One region of the Streptomyces sp. NPDC004542 genome, then DNA from elsewhere that is predicted to be linked to it. Evidence: riboswitches for the same ligand, from Rfam matches in the RefSeq annotation. Region 1 holds a riboswitch; each other region holds the start of a gene.

The links. Region 1 has a riboswitch for cyclic di-AMP ahead of ABZX30_RS14540 (M23 family metallopeptidase). Riboswitches for the same ligand answer to the same signal wherever they lie in the genome.
Positions count from the first base shown of each region.
Region 2: another riboswitch for cyclic di-AMP. It lies ahead of ABZX30_RS05630 (transglycosylase family protein); the one in region 1 lies ahead of ABZX30_RS14540 (M23 family metallopeptidase).
Region 3: another riboswitch for cyclic di-AMP. It lies ahead of ABZX30_RS15885 (peptidoglycan DD-metalloendopeptidase family protein); the one in region 1 lies ahead of ABZX30_RS14540 (M23 family metallopeptidase).
Region 4: another riboswitch for cyclic di-AMP. It lies ahead of ABZX30_RS01150 (NlpC/P60 family protein); the one in region 1 lies ahead of ABZX30_RS14540 (M23 family metallopeptidase).

Region 1 is NZ_JBEXLP010000020.1:76,301-80,040, reverse strand. Features, by position in the region: gene ABZX30_RS14550 (pitrilysin family protein) at 1-17, shown strand, start outside; gene ABZX30_RS14545 (pitrilysin family protein) at 14-1,402, shown strand; cyclic di-AMP (ydaO/yuaA leader) riboswitch at 1,656-1,817, shown strand; gene ABZX30_RS14540 (M23 family metallopeptidase) at 1,831-2,601, shown strand; gene ABZX30_RS14535 (GntR family transcriptional regulator) at 2,822-3,517, shown strand; gene ABZX30_RS14530 (HPr family phosphocarrier protein) at 3,666-3,740, opposite strand, start outside.
Region 2 is NZ_JBEXLP010000006.1:37,615-41,354, forward strand. Features, by position in the region: gene eno (phosphopyruvate hydratase) at 1-107, opposite strand, end outside; gene ABZX30_RS05630 (transglycosylase family protein) at 512-1,231, opposite strand; cyclic di-AMP (ydaO/yuaA leader) riboswitch at 1,236-1,420, opposite strand; gene ABZX30_RS05635 (transglycosylase family protein) at 1,603-2,658, opposite strand; gene ABZX30_RS05640 (cytochrome P450) at 2,841-3,740, opposite strand, start outside.
Region 3 is NZ_JBEXLP010000023.1:86,050-89,789, forward strand. Features, by position in the region: gene ABZX30_RS15880 (SGNH/GDSL hydrolase family protein) at 1-528, opposite strand, end outside; gene ABZX30_RS15885 (peptidoglycan DD-metalloendopeptidase family protein) at 747-1,673, opposite strand; cyclic di-AMP (ydaO/yuaA leader) riboswitch at 1,678-1,837, opposite strand; gene ABZX30_RS15890 (alpha-galactosidase) at 2,144-3,740, opposite strand, start outside.
Region 4 is NZ_JBEXLP010000001.1:241,779-245,518, reverse strand. Features, by position in the region: gene ABZX30_RS01150 (NlpC/P60 family protein) at 1-1,169, opposite strand, end outside; cyclic di-AMP (ydaO/yuaA leader) riboswitch at 1,177-1,355, opposite strand; gene pcrA (DNA helicase PcrA) at 1,648-3,740, shown strand, end outside.

The sequences.
Region 1 (3,740 bases):
AGGAGGCGGCCAAGTGAGCGAGCTCGCCGCGATGGATTTCCACCCGCAGCCCCAGGCGGGCGAGGCCAGGCCGTGGGCGTTCCCGGCCCCCGAGCGCGGCGCGCTCGACAACGGCCTGACCGTGCTGCGCTGCCACCGCCCCGGCCAGCAGGTCGTCGCCGTCGAGGTGCTCCTGGACGCGCCCCTGGACGCCGAGCCGACCGGCCTGGACGGCGTCGCCACGATCATGGCGCGGGCCTTCTCCGAGGGCACCGACAAGCACTCGGCGGAGGAGTTCGCCGCCGAGCTGGAGCGTGCGGGCGCCACCCTCGACGCGCACGCCGACCACCCCGGCGTCCGCCTCAGCCTGGAGGTCCCGGCCTCTCGCCTGGCCAAGGGGCTCGGACTGCTGGCCGACGCCCTCAGGGCGCCCGCGTTCGCCGACGGCGAGGTCGAGCGGCTGGTGCGCAACCGCCTCGACGAGATCCCGCACGAGCTGGCCAACCCCTCCCGCCGTGCCGCCAAGGAGCTGTCCCGGCAGCTCTTCCCGGCCACCGCCCGCATGTCCCGGCCCCGCCAGGGCACCGAGGACACCGTCGCGAAGATCGACTCGGCGGCGGTCCGCGCCTTCTACGAGCGGCACGTGCGGCCCGCCACCGCCACCGCCGTCGTGGTCGGCGACCTCACCGGCGTCGACCTCGACGAACTGCTCGGCGAGACGCTGGGCGCGTGGAGCGGCTCCGCGGCCCAGCCGCGCCCGGTCCCGCCGGTGAGCGCCGACGACACCGGACGCGTCGTCATCGTCGACCGGCCCGGCGCCGTCCAGACCCAGCTGCTGATCGGCCGGGTCGGCCCCGACCGGCACGACCGGGTCTGGCCCGCCCAGGTGCTCGGCACCTACTGCCTCGGCGGCACCCTCACCTCCCGCCTGGACCGTGTCCTGCGCGAGGAGAAGGGCTACACCTACGGCGTCCGCGCGTTCGGGCAGGTCCTCAGGTCCGGGCCCGAGGGCAACGGCGCCTCGATGCTGGCCATCAGCGGCTCCGTGGACACCCCGAACACCGGTCCCGCCCTGGCGGACCTGTGGACGGTGCTGCGCACGCTCGCCGCGGAGGGGCTCACCGACGCCGAGCGCGACGTGGCCGTGCAGAACCTCGTCGGGGTGGCGCCGCTGAAGTACGAGACGGCGGCGGCCGTGGCGAGCACGCTGGCCGACCAGGTGGAGCAGCACCTGCCGGACGACTTCCAGGCGACGCTGTACCGGCAGCTCGCCGCGACCGGCACGGTGGAGGCCACCGCGGCGGTCGTCAACGCCTTCCCGGTGGACCGCCTGGTGACGGTCCTGGTCGGGGACGCGGCGCAGATCAAGGAGCCGGTCGAGGCCCTCGGCGTCGGCGAGGTCTCCGTCGTGCCGGCCGACTAGCCGGGCTACACCGGGCGACCGGGCCACAGCGGCACGCGCGCGGGGCCCAGGTGACGACGGCTCACCTGGGCCCCACGGCGTTCCCCCGGGTTCACCCCCCATGTCCCCGGCCGGATGTCCGGATTGAGGCGGAGGCTGCCCGTCTGCCCTGTGGCGTGCGCTACAAAAACCCTGTTCCGTTTGAGGATCGAAAGTCGCGGCCCTTAGCGTCATCCGGGCTGTCCGTCAGGCACCGCGCCGCACCCGCGGCACCGGACAGCCATCGCCGAGTCCCCGTACGGCGCGAGCCAGGGGAGCCGGGGACCCATCGTCCCCTGGGGTGAATCGGGCGCCCGCGCACACCGCGAGGGGGTCCGTAGGAGACCTTCCTGCTCCGAACCCGTCAGCTAACCCGGTAGGCGAGAAGGAAGGAAAGGACCAGCCACTTCATGGCGTTCACCCGCGCCTCCGGGAAGCACCGCCGTCCCGGCCGCATGCACCGCACCACCGTCCGCGCGGCGGGCGTCGCGGCCCTTGCCACCACCGGCGCCGTCGGCACCCTCGCCGCCCCGGCGCTCGCCGCGGAGCCCGTGCCCGCGCCCGAGCAGACGGCCCTCACCCCGGTCATCACCATCAGTGAGTCGGTCCCCCAGCAGATCGACGCCCAGGCAGCCGCCCAGAAGGAGGCCGCCGACCTGAAGGCGGCCGAGGAAGCGGCGCGGAAGAAGGCCGCCGAGCAGGCGCGCGAGGCGAAGGAGCGGGCCCGCGAGGCCAAGGAGCGGGCGGCCCGCGAGGCCGAGCGCAAGCGGCTCAACGCCTTCGTCATGCCGGTCACCGGCTCCTACGTCTCCACCGGCTACGAGGCCAGCAGCTCCCTGTGGTCCTCCGGCTCGCACACCGGCATCGACTTCCACGCCGCGAGCGGCACCGCCGTCCACGCGGTCGGTTCCGGCACGGTGGTGTCCACCGGCTGGGGCGGGGCGTACGGCAACCAGATCGTGATCAGGATGGCCGACGGCATGTACACCCAGTACGGCCACCTGTCGTCCATCGGCGTCTCGGTGGGCCAGCGGGTCACCCCGGGCCAGCAGATCGGCCTGTCCGGCGCGACCGGCAACGTCACCGGGCCGCACCTCCACTTCGAGGCCCGCACCACCCCCGAGTACGGCTCCGACGTCGACCCCGTCGCCTACCTCCGCAAGCACGGCATGAACGTCTGACGAAAGCCCGCGCCCACCCCCTCCCGAAGCCCCGGTCCGAACCGGGGCTTTCGTGGTTTCCGCGCGTCCTCTCACCCCGATCCCGCTGTCCCGCCATCCCGCTGTCCAAAAAATATCCATGGATTCCGACCCGCCGTCGGAAATTCCCGCCCGCTGGAATAGAGTCACGGAAAGAGCGTCCAGCGGCGACGTTTCTCGCGGATTAAGGCGGAGGTCGGTCATGCGTATTCCGGCGCACTCGGTATGCACGGCGATCCGGGACGACATCGTGGCCGGTGTCCACGAGCGCGGCAGCCGCCTGACGGAGGAACTCCTCGCCCGCCGCTACGGCGTCTCCCGCGTCCCCGTCCGCGAGGCCCTGCGCACCCTGGAGGCCGAGGGCTTCGTGGTGACCCGGCGGCACGCGGGCGCGTGCGTCGCCGAGCCGACCGAGCAGGAGGCGGCCGACCTGCTGGAGATGCGCCTGCTGATGGAGCCGCTCGGCGCCGCCCGGGCCGCCCAGCGCCGCACCGAGGCCCACCTCAAGGTGCTGCGGGGCCTGGTGCGGCTGGGTCAGGAGCGGGCCCGCCGGGGCAACAGCGACGACCTGCGTTCCCTGGGCGGCTGGTTCCACGAGACGCTCACCCAGGCCTGTGGCAGCCATGCGCTGATCTCCGTGCTGACCCAGCTGCGGCACAAGATCGCCTGGATGTACGCGGTGGAGGCGCCCGCCGACCCGGTGGAGGTCTGGGCCGAGCACGGCGCCATCGTGGACGCGGTGGCGCGCGGCGACGGCGAGCGCGCCAGGGCGGTCACGGCGCTGCACACCGAGCGCGGGGCGGCCGCGCACCGGCTGCGTTTCACCGGCGGCGCCGAGCGTACGGAACGTGTGAGGACTTCGCAACAAGCCGTAAACATGCCGAGCCTGCGGCATTAACACGGGCGCCGTATACAAAGAGGAGCAATTCGATGGCGGGGTATTTTCCCTGCCTGAATTCGTCGCGCCGCCGGAATTCCCGGTAAAACGGCGGAGCCGCGCCGCCCGAAAGGGGCGACGCGGCTCCGCCGTTCTGTGCGGTGTGCGCTCAGACGGTCTCGGGCAGCTCCTCGAGTCCCTCGGAGACCAGCTTCGCCAGCCGGTCCAGGGCGGCGTCCGCGCC
Region 2 (3,740 bases), on a different contig from region 1:
CGACCCGTGCTGCCGTCGTCGAGGCCGACCTCGACCTCGACCGTGGGGTTGCCTCGGGAGTCCAGGATTTCCCGGGCTACGACGACGTCGATGGACGGCACGAGCATCTCCTTCTTGGATGTGACGCTGAAAGTGCGGGGCTGGTGTGCCTTGCGACTAGAGCCTAACCGTCCCCGGGGCGTCAGCAGCCGACCGACCGTCCCGTGGACACGGCGACGGTACACATTGTTCCTGCCCGGAACAAAGGGCGGGGAGGCAAATTCGTGCGGAAGGACAAGTCGAAGGACAAGTCGAAGGACAAGAAGGAGCGGGAGGGAGGGGAACGGGCGGGAGGAGAAGAGGGGAGGGGGAGGAGGGAGGGGAGGAGGGAAGAGAAAACCCCGCCCCGGTGCGTGCGGGGGAACACGCACCGGGGCGGGGAGCCCCACGGGGGACGGGGGCGGGACCCTCACGGGTCCCATCATGGGGGCCACGGATGTGAGGGCGCTGTGGCTCTGCTACCAGCCGGGTGTCACTTCAGGTGCAGCTGCTGGCCGGGGTAGATGACGTCGGCGTCGGCGATGATGTCCTTGTTCAGCCGGAACAGCTTCTGCCAGCCGCCGGCGACGTGGTGCTTCGCGGCGATCGAGCTGAGGGTGTCACCCTTGACGACCTTGTACTCGCCGTCGCCCTTCTTGACCTTCTTGCCGGTCGGGGTGGTGACGGTCTTCTTGGCGGCCGGGCGCTCCGCGGAGCGGGAGGCGGCCTGCTGGTCGGCCGAGCGGCTGGTGCTGCCGGCGGAGCCCGAGGAACCGGCGGAGCTCGAAGAGCCGGAGGAGCCCGAAGAGCCGGCGGAGCCGCTGCTCGAACCGGTGTAGGCGGCGCCGGACAGGCCCTTGCCGCAGACCGGCCAGGCACCCTTGCCCTGCGCGGCGAGGACCTTCTCGGCGACGGATATCTGCTGGGCCTTGGAGGCCTGGTTGGCCTGGGGGGCGTACTGCGTGCCGCCGTACGCGGCCCAGGTGGAGGCGGAGAACTGCAGACCGCCGTAGTAGCCGTTACCGGTGTTGATGGACCAGTTGCCGCCGGACTCGCACTGGGCGACCGTGTCCCACTCGGAGGCGGTGGCGGCGGAGGCGTTGCCGGCCGCCATCAGCGGGGCGGCGACGGCGGCGCCGGTGACACCGGCGACTGCGATGGCGCGGACGGCCTTGGACGGACGGCGGTGCTTGCCCTTGCCGGAAAACAGCATGGATCGATCCCCTCACCGACGCCTGCGAGGTGAGCTGTCGGGTTCGGGCCGGTTGAGTTGCCCGGCCGTAACTCGCACGGTTCTCGTGCGAGGCACGGCTCCACCCCTAGCCGTCCCCGGTGGTCTGTCGACCTCCGGGCCCGGCGCCTACCTTGGGTCCCCCGCTCCTGCCTACGGCGCTTGACGCGACGACTGTTCCCGGGCAGCCGCTGGCAGGATTCGGCGTTGCGGCGGCCGGGGCCCGCGTTGGCGAGCGGTCACGACCGTAGACACGCGATCCGCCGAATTTCAAAGACGATCAGGGCTTCTGAGACTCATCCCACACTTTCACCAAACCGGACAACAAGCCCAAAATGGGGTGTCAACTCCCGCTACTTTGCACCCGTTTCGACACTCAGTTCCAGGGTCTGACCGGCGGCGATGTTGTTCGGGTCGGCCCCGATGGCGTCCTTGTTCGCGGCATAGAGCGCGCGCCATCCGCCCTCGAGGTCAAGGGAGTCGGCGATGGAGGCGAGGGTGTCACCGGCGCGGACGGTGTAGTCGCGTGCGGCGTGACGGCCGGAGGTGGCGCCGTCCTGACCGTTTGTCACGCTTTCGTCCGCACTGTCGCCCCGATGACGGCCGCCACTGATCGCCCCGGTGTCCACAAGACTCCAAGAGCCGCCGGTTTGCCATGAATCGTCCGACTTGTCGATCTCGGGAGACATCGAGGACGAGCTGCCGCCCTCCTGGGGCTTCCCGGAACCGGAGGACGCCGACTTGTCCGACGCGCCGGAACCGGTGGAGCCGGAGGAGTCGTCGGCATCCTGAGAGCCGGCGGCACCGGCGCCCGAGTCGCGCGAGGACGAGGAGCTGGAACCAGAACCGGACGATCCCGACGAACCCGATGAACCAGACGAAGTGTCCGAAGAATCCGCGGACTCCTTGGAGCCCTTGGAGCTCTTGAACCCCTTCACGCCAGACGCGTCAGACGACTTGGACGAAGAGGAGGAATCGCCGGAACCGGATGATCCGGACCCTCCGACGCCCGTGTCCACGTTCACCGAACCGGAGTTCGACGTGAGACCGGAGAGCAGGGCGCAGGTGGTCCAGGGTTCGGTGCCCCGGTCGGCGAGGATCTTCTCGGCGACCGCGATCTGCTGCGAACGGCTGGCCTCGTCCGGGCCGGCGGCGTACGCGAGGCCGCCGTACTTGTCCCAGTCGTCCTGGGAGATCTGCAGACCGCCGTAGTAGCCGTTACCCGTGTTGGCACTCCACGAGCCGCCGCTCTCGCACTCGGCCACCTTGTCCCACGTGGTCCCGTCGGCCGCGTGTGCCGCGGATGCGCCGAGCAGCGGGATGGCGATGGCGGAGCCGGTCACTCCGGCCGCGACGAGGAGGGCCGGAGCCTGACGGGGGCGACGGTGGCGACCGTTCCCGGAGAGCATGCGGTGACCTTTCGCAAGACAGCAGTGACCAGCGCGGCGACTGCGGAGAGACGCCGCGCTGACGAGTGAACGTATCGGCAGACGATCACTTGTCACAAGTTAATGCCGCGCAGATCACGTGAAGATCACAAAGTTGAGCGCGTGTCATCTTTCGCGCGGGCCCTTCCCCGCTCACCCGTCGGTCACCGCACGGGCGTGAACTCCACGGGCAGGGTGCGCAGTCCGCGCATGATGAGTCCCCCACGCCACCGCAGATCGGCCGGTTCCACCGCGAGCCGGAGGTCGGGAAGGCGGGTGAGGAGGGTGGCGAGTGCGGTCTGGCCCTCCAGCCGGGCGAGCGGGGCGCCGAGGCAGTAGTGGATTCCATGGCCGTAACCGAGGTGCTGGTTGTCACGTCGTCCGAGGTCGAGGACGTCCGGGTCAGCGAACCGCTCGGGATCCCGGTCCGCGGCGGCGAGTACGACGAGGACCGGGTCGCCGGGTGCGATGTCCTGCCCGCCGACGGTGACCGGCCGGGTGGCGAACCGCCAGGTGGCGAGCTCCACCGGGCCGTCGTAGCGCAGGAGTTCCTCGACACCGGTCTCCAGCAGGTCCCGTTCGCCGCGCGCCAGGGAGGCCTGCAGCAGCTGGCGCTGCCGCGGGTGGGTGAGCAGGGCGTAGGTGCCGTTGCCGATGAGGTTGACGGTCGTCTCGAACCCCGCGAACAAGAGGATGAACGCCATGGCGGCGGCCTCGTTCTCGGTGAGGTGCTCCCCGTGGTCGGAGGCGCGGATGAGACCGGAGATGAGGTCCTCGCCGGGCGCCGGTACGGCCGGGAGCGCCTCGCGCTTCCGGTGGATGAGCTCGGCGAGGTAGCCGCGCATCTTCTTCACCGACCGCGCGACCCCGCCGCGCGGTCCTCCGCCGTGCCGGATCATCATGCCCGCCCAGTCCCGGAAGTCGTCCTGGTCCTCGCGCGGGACGCCGAGCAGGTCGCAGATGGCGTAGATGGGGAGCGGGAAGGCGAACTCGTGGATGAGATCGGCCGAGCCCTTCGCGGCGAACCCGTCGATGAGCCGGTCCGTCAGCTCCCGTACCCGCGG
Region 3 (3,740 bases), on a different contig from region 1:
GGGCGAGAGGTGCAGGCGGTCGTGGTCCCAGGCGCGCCGGTCCTGGATCGTCCTCAGGGACCACAGGTCGAGGACGGGACAGCCGTACCGGTCGGCGATCGCCCGGACGTGGCCGTTGTACGTGGCGATCTTGCCGCGCAGGTGCCTGAGCACGGGCACGCCGCGGGTGTCGAAGCCGGTCGTCACCATGACCGTGCCCGCGACGGAGGCGAGTTGGGCCACCGCCAGCTCGAAACGCTCGGCCACCTCGTCGGGATCGGTGCCGGGGCGGATGATGTCGTTGCCGCCCGCGCAGAAGGACACCAGGTCCGGGGCGATTTCGACCGCGCGCGGGAGTTGGTCCGCCACGATCTGGTCGAGCAGCTTGCCGCGTACCGCGAGGTTCGCGTACCTGAAGTCGCCCTCGGGCCGCCGGTCCGCGAGGAGGACCGCGAACCGGTCGGCCCAGCCGACGAAGGCCCCGTCGGGGCCGGGGTCGCCCACGCCCTCGGTGAAGCTGTCCCCCACCGCCACGTACGACCCGATCACTGATCTGCTGTCACTCTTCGAATCGTCTGCCACGTCGGCCCATGATTCACCTTTCGGTGTGACCTACGCGACCGTAATAAGGGGTTGACGGACGGTGAGATAAGCCACTTCGCGGACATGTGCCCCACGGGAATACGCCGGAGCGCACCGGGAGCACGCCGAAGGCCGGACCCGGGGATCAGAGGTCCGGCCTTCGGCAGCCTGAGCGGCGCGACGGGTCAGGCGACGGGCACGCCGTGCGAGCGGAGGTAGCCGACCGGGTCCACGTCCGAGCCGTAGTTCGGCGTGGTGCGGATCTCGAAGTGCAGGTGCGGGCCGGTCACATTGCCGGTCGCGCCGGACAGGCCGATCTGCCGGCCCGCGGCCACGCTCTGCCCGGCCGAGACGGAGATCGCGGAGAGGTGGCCGTACTGCGCGTAGTAGCCGTCGGCGAGCCGGATCACGACCTGGTTGCCGTAGGCGCCGCCCCACCCGGCGGAGACGACCGTGCCCGCGCCCACGGCCTTGACGGGGGTGCCGGTGGGGACGACGAAGTCGACGCCCGTGTGGTAACCGCTGGACCACATGCCGCCCGGCACGTGGTAGCGGGTGCCGACGGTGGCACCCGCCACCGGGAGGGTGAAGCCGGTGGCGGCGTTCGGCGCCGCGGCGGACGCCGGCTCGGGCTGCGCGTCCGGCCGCGTCGCGGAGCGCGTGGCAGACTGCGTCGTCGGGTGCGCGGAGGAGGAAGTCTTCTCCGGGGCGGCGGAGTCGGCACCGGTGCCGGCGGCCTGCTCACCGAGGCTCAGCTCCAGGCCGGGGTGGATCAGCGAGGGATCGCCGCCGACGGCCTCGCGGTTGTCCGCGTAGAGCCGGTGCCAGCCGCCGCTGACGTTCTGCTCACGGGCTATCTTCGCGAGCCAGTCGCCCTCGCGGACGGTGTAGACGCGCACGCCCGCAGGGGCGGCGGCCTTCTTCCCGGTCTCCGGCGCGGCCTGGACCGCTTTCCCGGAGACGGAGTCCTTGGCGGCGGCCGGGACGGCCGCATGGGCGCCGGTGGCCCCCATGAGGGGCAGCGCCAGCGCGGCACCGCCGGTTCCGGCGACGGCGATGGAACGGGTGAAACGCCGGTTCTTGGGACGGCGGTGCTTACCCTTCGCGGGCATGGCGAATTCCTCTCCGGCGCCTGCGAGGTGAGCTGTCGGGTTCGGGCTGGAGCTGCCCGGCCGCGCGCGGAGCGCGGCTTCACCCCTGGCCGTCCTGGAGACCGGGACAGGCCGTCATGCCTGGTGGGTCCCCCGCTCCTGCCGTGCACGGGTGAGTGTGTCCGGGCTCCGGGCGGCGGCAGGATTCGGCGTTCCGTCCGGATTGCTGGCGAACGTAAGCGAGCAGGATGCGAAGGGACAAGCAGTTGGTTCCCTCTGTCCGCCTTTCGCTTGATCCGTTACGGGACATCCCGGTCACCCTCCGTGCATTCCCTTCTTCCGCACCGCCTCGATTCCCCGGGAATCGACGCGGATTACGTGGGCATGACGCGCGACGGACGGTCACGAATATGACGCTCCTCACCACTCGACGTACATGACCCTTTATTTCCTGGCTAGTTGCGATGAAAGGTGCAATCAGTGCATACAGCTCACATACGACGCAAGCGGATGACCGTCGCATCCAAGTCGCCGCGCAGCCCCGTGGGCAGCCCGTGGTGCAGCAGGACGGCACCTCGGTGGACTTCTCCCGTTTCACGGCATTCGTAGGAGGCCGTGGGGTCGAGGCCGCGCAGCCGCAGCGCGGGCACCGGCTCCCCGTACCGCTGCGCCTGGAGCCAGGCGAGGACGACCGTCTCGTCCCCGAGGAGGTACTGCACCGCGCTCAGCCCGCCCTCCGGCGGCCGCAGCCGGTGCAGGTCGCCGCGCTGCACGACCGGGCGGATCTCCTTGTAGAGCTCCACCCATTCCCGGGCCTCGGCGAGCTCCTCCTCCGTCCATTCGGAGAGGTCGCCACCGACGCCGAGAACCCCGGCCATGGCGCTCACGAAGCGGAACTTCAGAGAGCTGACCCGACCGTTGAGCTGGGTGTTCGGGCTGTCGGTGACCCAGGCGGCCATGACCCGCGCGGGATGGATCTGGCTGAAGCCGTGCTGGATGACCAGCCGGTCCAGCGGGTCGGTGTTGTCGGAGGTCCACACCTGGTCCGTACGGCTCATGACAGCGAGGTCGATCCGTCCGCCACCGCCCGAGCAGGACTCGAAGGCGACGCCCGGGTGGGCCGCCCGCAGCCGGTCGAGGAGGCCGTAGAAGGCGCGGACGTGGTCCACCCACAGGCGCTGCGGGTACGGCTCGCCGGGCCAGCCGGCGTCGGTGAAGCAGCGGTTGAAGTCCCACTTCACATAGTCGACCGGGGCGCTGGAGAGCAGCCCGTCGAGCTGCTCCCAGAGGTACTGCTGGACGTCCTCGCGGGCGAGGTTCAGGACGAGCTGGTTGCGCAGTTCCGTCCGCTTCCGCCCCGGCTGGAACTGCACCCAGTCCGGGTGGGCGCGGTACAGCTCGCTGTCCGGGTTGACCATCTCGGGCTCGACCCAGATGCCGAACTGCATGCCGAGGGCGTGCACAGAGTCGGCGAGGGGCTTGAGGCCGCCGGGGAAACGGTCCGGGTTGGGCGTCCAGTCGCCGAGGCCGGCGCGGTCGCTGGTGCGGGCGCCGAACCAGCCGTCGTCGACCACGAACAGCTCGACGCCGATCGCCGCCGCCCGCCGGGCGAGGGTCGCCTGCTGCTCCTCGGAGATGTCGAAGTTCGTCGCCTCCCAGGAGTTGAACAGCACCGGCCGGTCCCGGTCGGCGTCCGGGATGACGTACGCCCGCTGGTAGGCGTGCCAGGCACGGCTGGCACCGCCGAAGCCGGCGTCGCTCCACAGGCCCGCGAAAACGGGCGTGGTGTACGACTCGCCCGGCGCCAGGGCCAGCAGACCCGAGTCGTCGTAGCCGGCGCCGCCGGTGATCTGCACGCGCGCGTCGGGGAGCTGGGCGACCGCGATCCGCCAGGATCCCGACCAGCCGAGGGCGCAGCCGTAGACCTCGCCGTGCTCCTCGCCGGCGCCGGTGTCGAGCGCGACCCAGGGCAGGTGCTGGTGGCCGGTGTGACCGCGGCGGCTGCCGATGACCTTCTCGCCGTGGGTGAGCGCCGCGCTGGTCAGCCGGGACTCGGCGGCCCACCGGCCGTGCAGCTGGGACAGCCGC
Region 4 (3,740 bases), on a different contig from region 1:
CAGGCCGGCCGCACCACGCTGTGGATGATCGATTCGCCGGCGTAGTAGATCGACTCCTCCCGGACGTAGGCGCCGGGCTTGGGGGCGTGGATCATCATGCCGTTACCGATGTAGACGCCGACGTGGCTCACATCGTCGTAGAAGAAGATCAGATCACCGGGCTGGGCGTCAGCCAGGGAGACCGTGGTGCCCACATCGACCTGGTCGTAGGTGGTACGGGGCAGGCTGACGCCGGCGGCCTTCCACGCGGCCTGGGTGAGGCCGGAGCAGTCGTAGGAGTCGGGGCCGGTGGCGCCCCAGACGTACGGCTTGCCGATCTGGGCGCGGGCGAACGCGATCGCCTTCTCGGCCTTGGTGGCGTATGTGGAGGACGACGGGGCCGACGAGGACGACGTGGAGGTCGGGGAGGACGTGTCCGACGAGGAGCCGGCCGGGGCCGACGCGTCGGACGAGCCGCTGTCCTGCTGCTGGGCCTCCGCCTGCTTCTTCGCGAGTTCCGCCGCCTTGCGCGCGGCCTCCTCCCGCTGCTGCTTCTCGATCGCCGCGAGCCGCGCCTTCTCCTGCGCCGTCAGCGTGGACAGCAGCTCGCGCGCCGTGGCGAGCTTCTTCTGGACGGTCGACTTGGCGGCCTGCAGGTCGTGCTGCGAGTCGGTCAGCGTCGCGAGGCTCTCGGTGGCCTCCCGCCGCTTCTCCATGGTCGCGGACTGCTCGGTGACGTAGTCGTCGACCGCGGTCTTCTGCCGCTTGGTCAGCCGGCTCATCAGCTGGGCCTGGTCGAAGTAGTCCTGCGGGGTGTCCGCGAGCAGGAAGGTGGCGGTGTCGGGGAGGGTGGCCCCGGTCCGGTACTGGGCCGCGGCGAACGAACCCAGCTTCTCGCGCGCCTTGTTCAGCTTCTCCGTGCGCTTGGCCACTTCGTCGAGGAGCGTGTCGACGCGCCGGCGCTGCTTGCCGGTCGTCTCCTTGGCCGCGTTGTACTTCTCGGTCGCCGACTCCGCCTGCCGGTACAGGTCGTCGACCTTCTTCTCGACCTCCTCCAGGCTCGGCTTGCCGCCGTCGGCGGACGGGGCGGCGCCCGCCGTCTGGGAGAACAGGGCCACGGAGGTGAGGGCGGCGGTGGCGAGGGCGGGCTTGTGCAGGCCGGCGGGGCGGGACTTGCGGTGCGACGCCAACGGAGGCGACTCCTTCCAAGGTTCCGCCTACCGGGTTAGCTGTCGGGTTCGGGCGGGTGGTTCGGAAGGGTTGCCCTACGGCCGTCGTCCCCGTGGGGAAGGCGAACCGATTCACCCCAGGTCTCGGTGTGGGTCCCCGGCTCCGGCTGCCGCAAGGGGGCGCACCGGACTCGGCGGAGGCCGCGCGGCCCGGCGGGGTTCGCCGGTGAGGGTCGTGCGGCCTGGCGGAACGCTAGCCAACTCATGTGTCTCCTGTGAAGGTTGGTGCACGATATGTCCGATACATTTTCGTGACCCGAGACGGGCGTGTCGCTGTGGTGACCAGGCGGCTCCGCAGGGTGAGGGGAGCATTCCCCGAGGGGTCCGAGCTGTCCGAGGTGCTCGCCGGTGTGTCCCCGACGCGTCCTCGAGGCATCCGTCGGCCAAGTTCCGAGGGCGGCGGCCGGTTGTCGGTGGGGCGCCCTAGACTCGTAGAGCGATGAGCAGCCTCTTTGACGACAGCTTCCTGGCGGACCTCCAGGCCCCTCGCGGGCACGAGGAGGAACCCCCGCCACCGCCCGAGGACGATCACGCTCCGGAGCCGGTTCCGGACGATCTGTTCGGCGGGAAGTTCGACCTGCCGCCGGACCGGGACGCCTACTACCGGGACGGCGCCCACCGCCCGGCCGTCGACGCGGCCGCGCTCCTGGAGGGGCTGAACGAGAACCAGCGTGCCGCCGTCGTCCACTCCGGCTCCCCGCTGCTCATCGTGGCCGGCGCGGGCTCCGGCAAGACCCGCGTGCTCACCCACCGCATCGCCCACCTGCTCGGCGAGCGGGGGGTCCACCCGGGCCAGATCCTGGCGATCACCTTCACCAACAAGGCCGCCGGCGAGATGAAGGAGCGCGTCGAGCAGCTCGTCGGCCCGCGGGCGAACGCGATGTGGGTGATGACGTTCCACAGCGCGTGCGTGCGCATCCTGCGCCGGGAGAGCAAGAAGCTCGGCTTCACGTCGTCGTTCTCGATCTACGACGCCGCCGACTCCAAGCGCCTGATGGCCCTGGTCTGCCGCGACCTGGACCTCGACCCCAAGCGCTACCCGCCGAAGTCCTTCAGCGCCAAGATCTCCAACCTGAAGAACGAGCTGATCGACGAGGAGGACTTCGCCGCCCAGGCCGCCGACGGTTTCGAGAAGACCCTCGCCCAGGCCTACGCCCTCTACCAGTCCCGGCTGCGCGAGGCCAACGCCCTCGACTTCGACGACCTGATCATGACGACGGTCAACCTGCTCCGCGCCTTCCCGGACGTCGCCGAGCACTACCGCCGCCGCTTCCGCCACGTCCTCGTCGACGAGTACCAGGACACCAATCACGCCCAGTACGCCCTCGTGCGCGAGCTCGTCGGCAACGCCGCGCACCCGGTGGACGTGCCGCCCGGCCCGGACGACCTCCGGCCCGCCGAGCTGTGCGTGGTGGGTGACGCCGACCAGTCGATCTACGCCTTCCGCGGCGCGACCATCCGCAACATCCTCCAGTTCGAGGAGGACTACCCGGACGCGACGACGATCCTGCTGGAGCAGAACTACCGCTCCACCCAGACGATCCTGTCCGCGGCCAACGCCGTCATCGAGCGCAACGAGTCCCGCCGCCCCAAGAACCTGTGGACCAACGCGGGCGCGGGCGCCCGCATCACGGGCTATGTCGCCGACACCGAGCACGACGAGGCGCAGTTCGTCGCCGACGAGATAGACCGTCTCACGGACGCGGGCGAGGCCAAGGCGGGCGACGTCGCCGTCTTCTACCGCACCAACGCCCAGTCCCGTGTCTTCGAAGAGGTCTTCATCCGGGTCGGCCTGCCCTACAAGGTCGTCGGCGGTGTCCGCTTCTACGAGCGCAAGGAGGTCCGGGACGTCCTGGCCTACCTGCGCGTCCTGGCCAACCCCGAGGACTCGGTCCCGCTGCGCCGCATCCTCAACGTGCCCAAGCGCGGTATCGGCGAACGCGCCGAGGCGATGGTCGACGCCCTCGCCCAGCGGGAGAAGATCAGCTTCCCGCAGGCGCTGAAGCGGGTCGACGAGGCGTACGGCATGGCGGCGCGGTCGACGAACGCGGTCAAGCGGTTCAACGTGCTGATGGAGGAGCTCCGTACGATCGTCGAGTCCGGCGCGGGTCCGGCGACCGTCCTGGAAGCCGTCCTCGAACGCACCGGATACCTGGCCGAGTTGCAGGCCTCCACCGACCCGCAGGACGAGACCCGTATCGAAAACCTCCAGGAACTCGCGGCCGTGGCGCTGGAGTTCGAACAGGAACGCGGCGAGGGCGAGCCGGTGGGCCTGTCCGACTTCCTGGAGCAGGTCGCGCTGGTCGCCGACTCCGACCAGATCCCCGACGAGGAGGACGGTGACGGAGTCATCACGCTGATGACCCTGCACACCGCCAAGGGCCTGGAGTTCCCGGTGGTCTTCCTCACCGGCATGGAGGACGGCGTCTTCCCGCACATGCGCGCCCTCGGCCAGACCAAGGAGCTGGAGGAGGAGCGGCGTCTGGCGTACGTCGGCATCACGCGTGCGCGGGAGCGGTTGTACCTGACCCG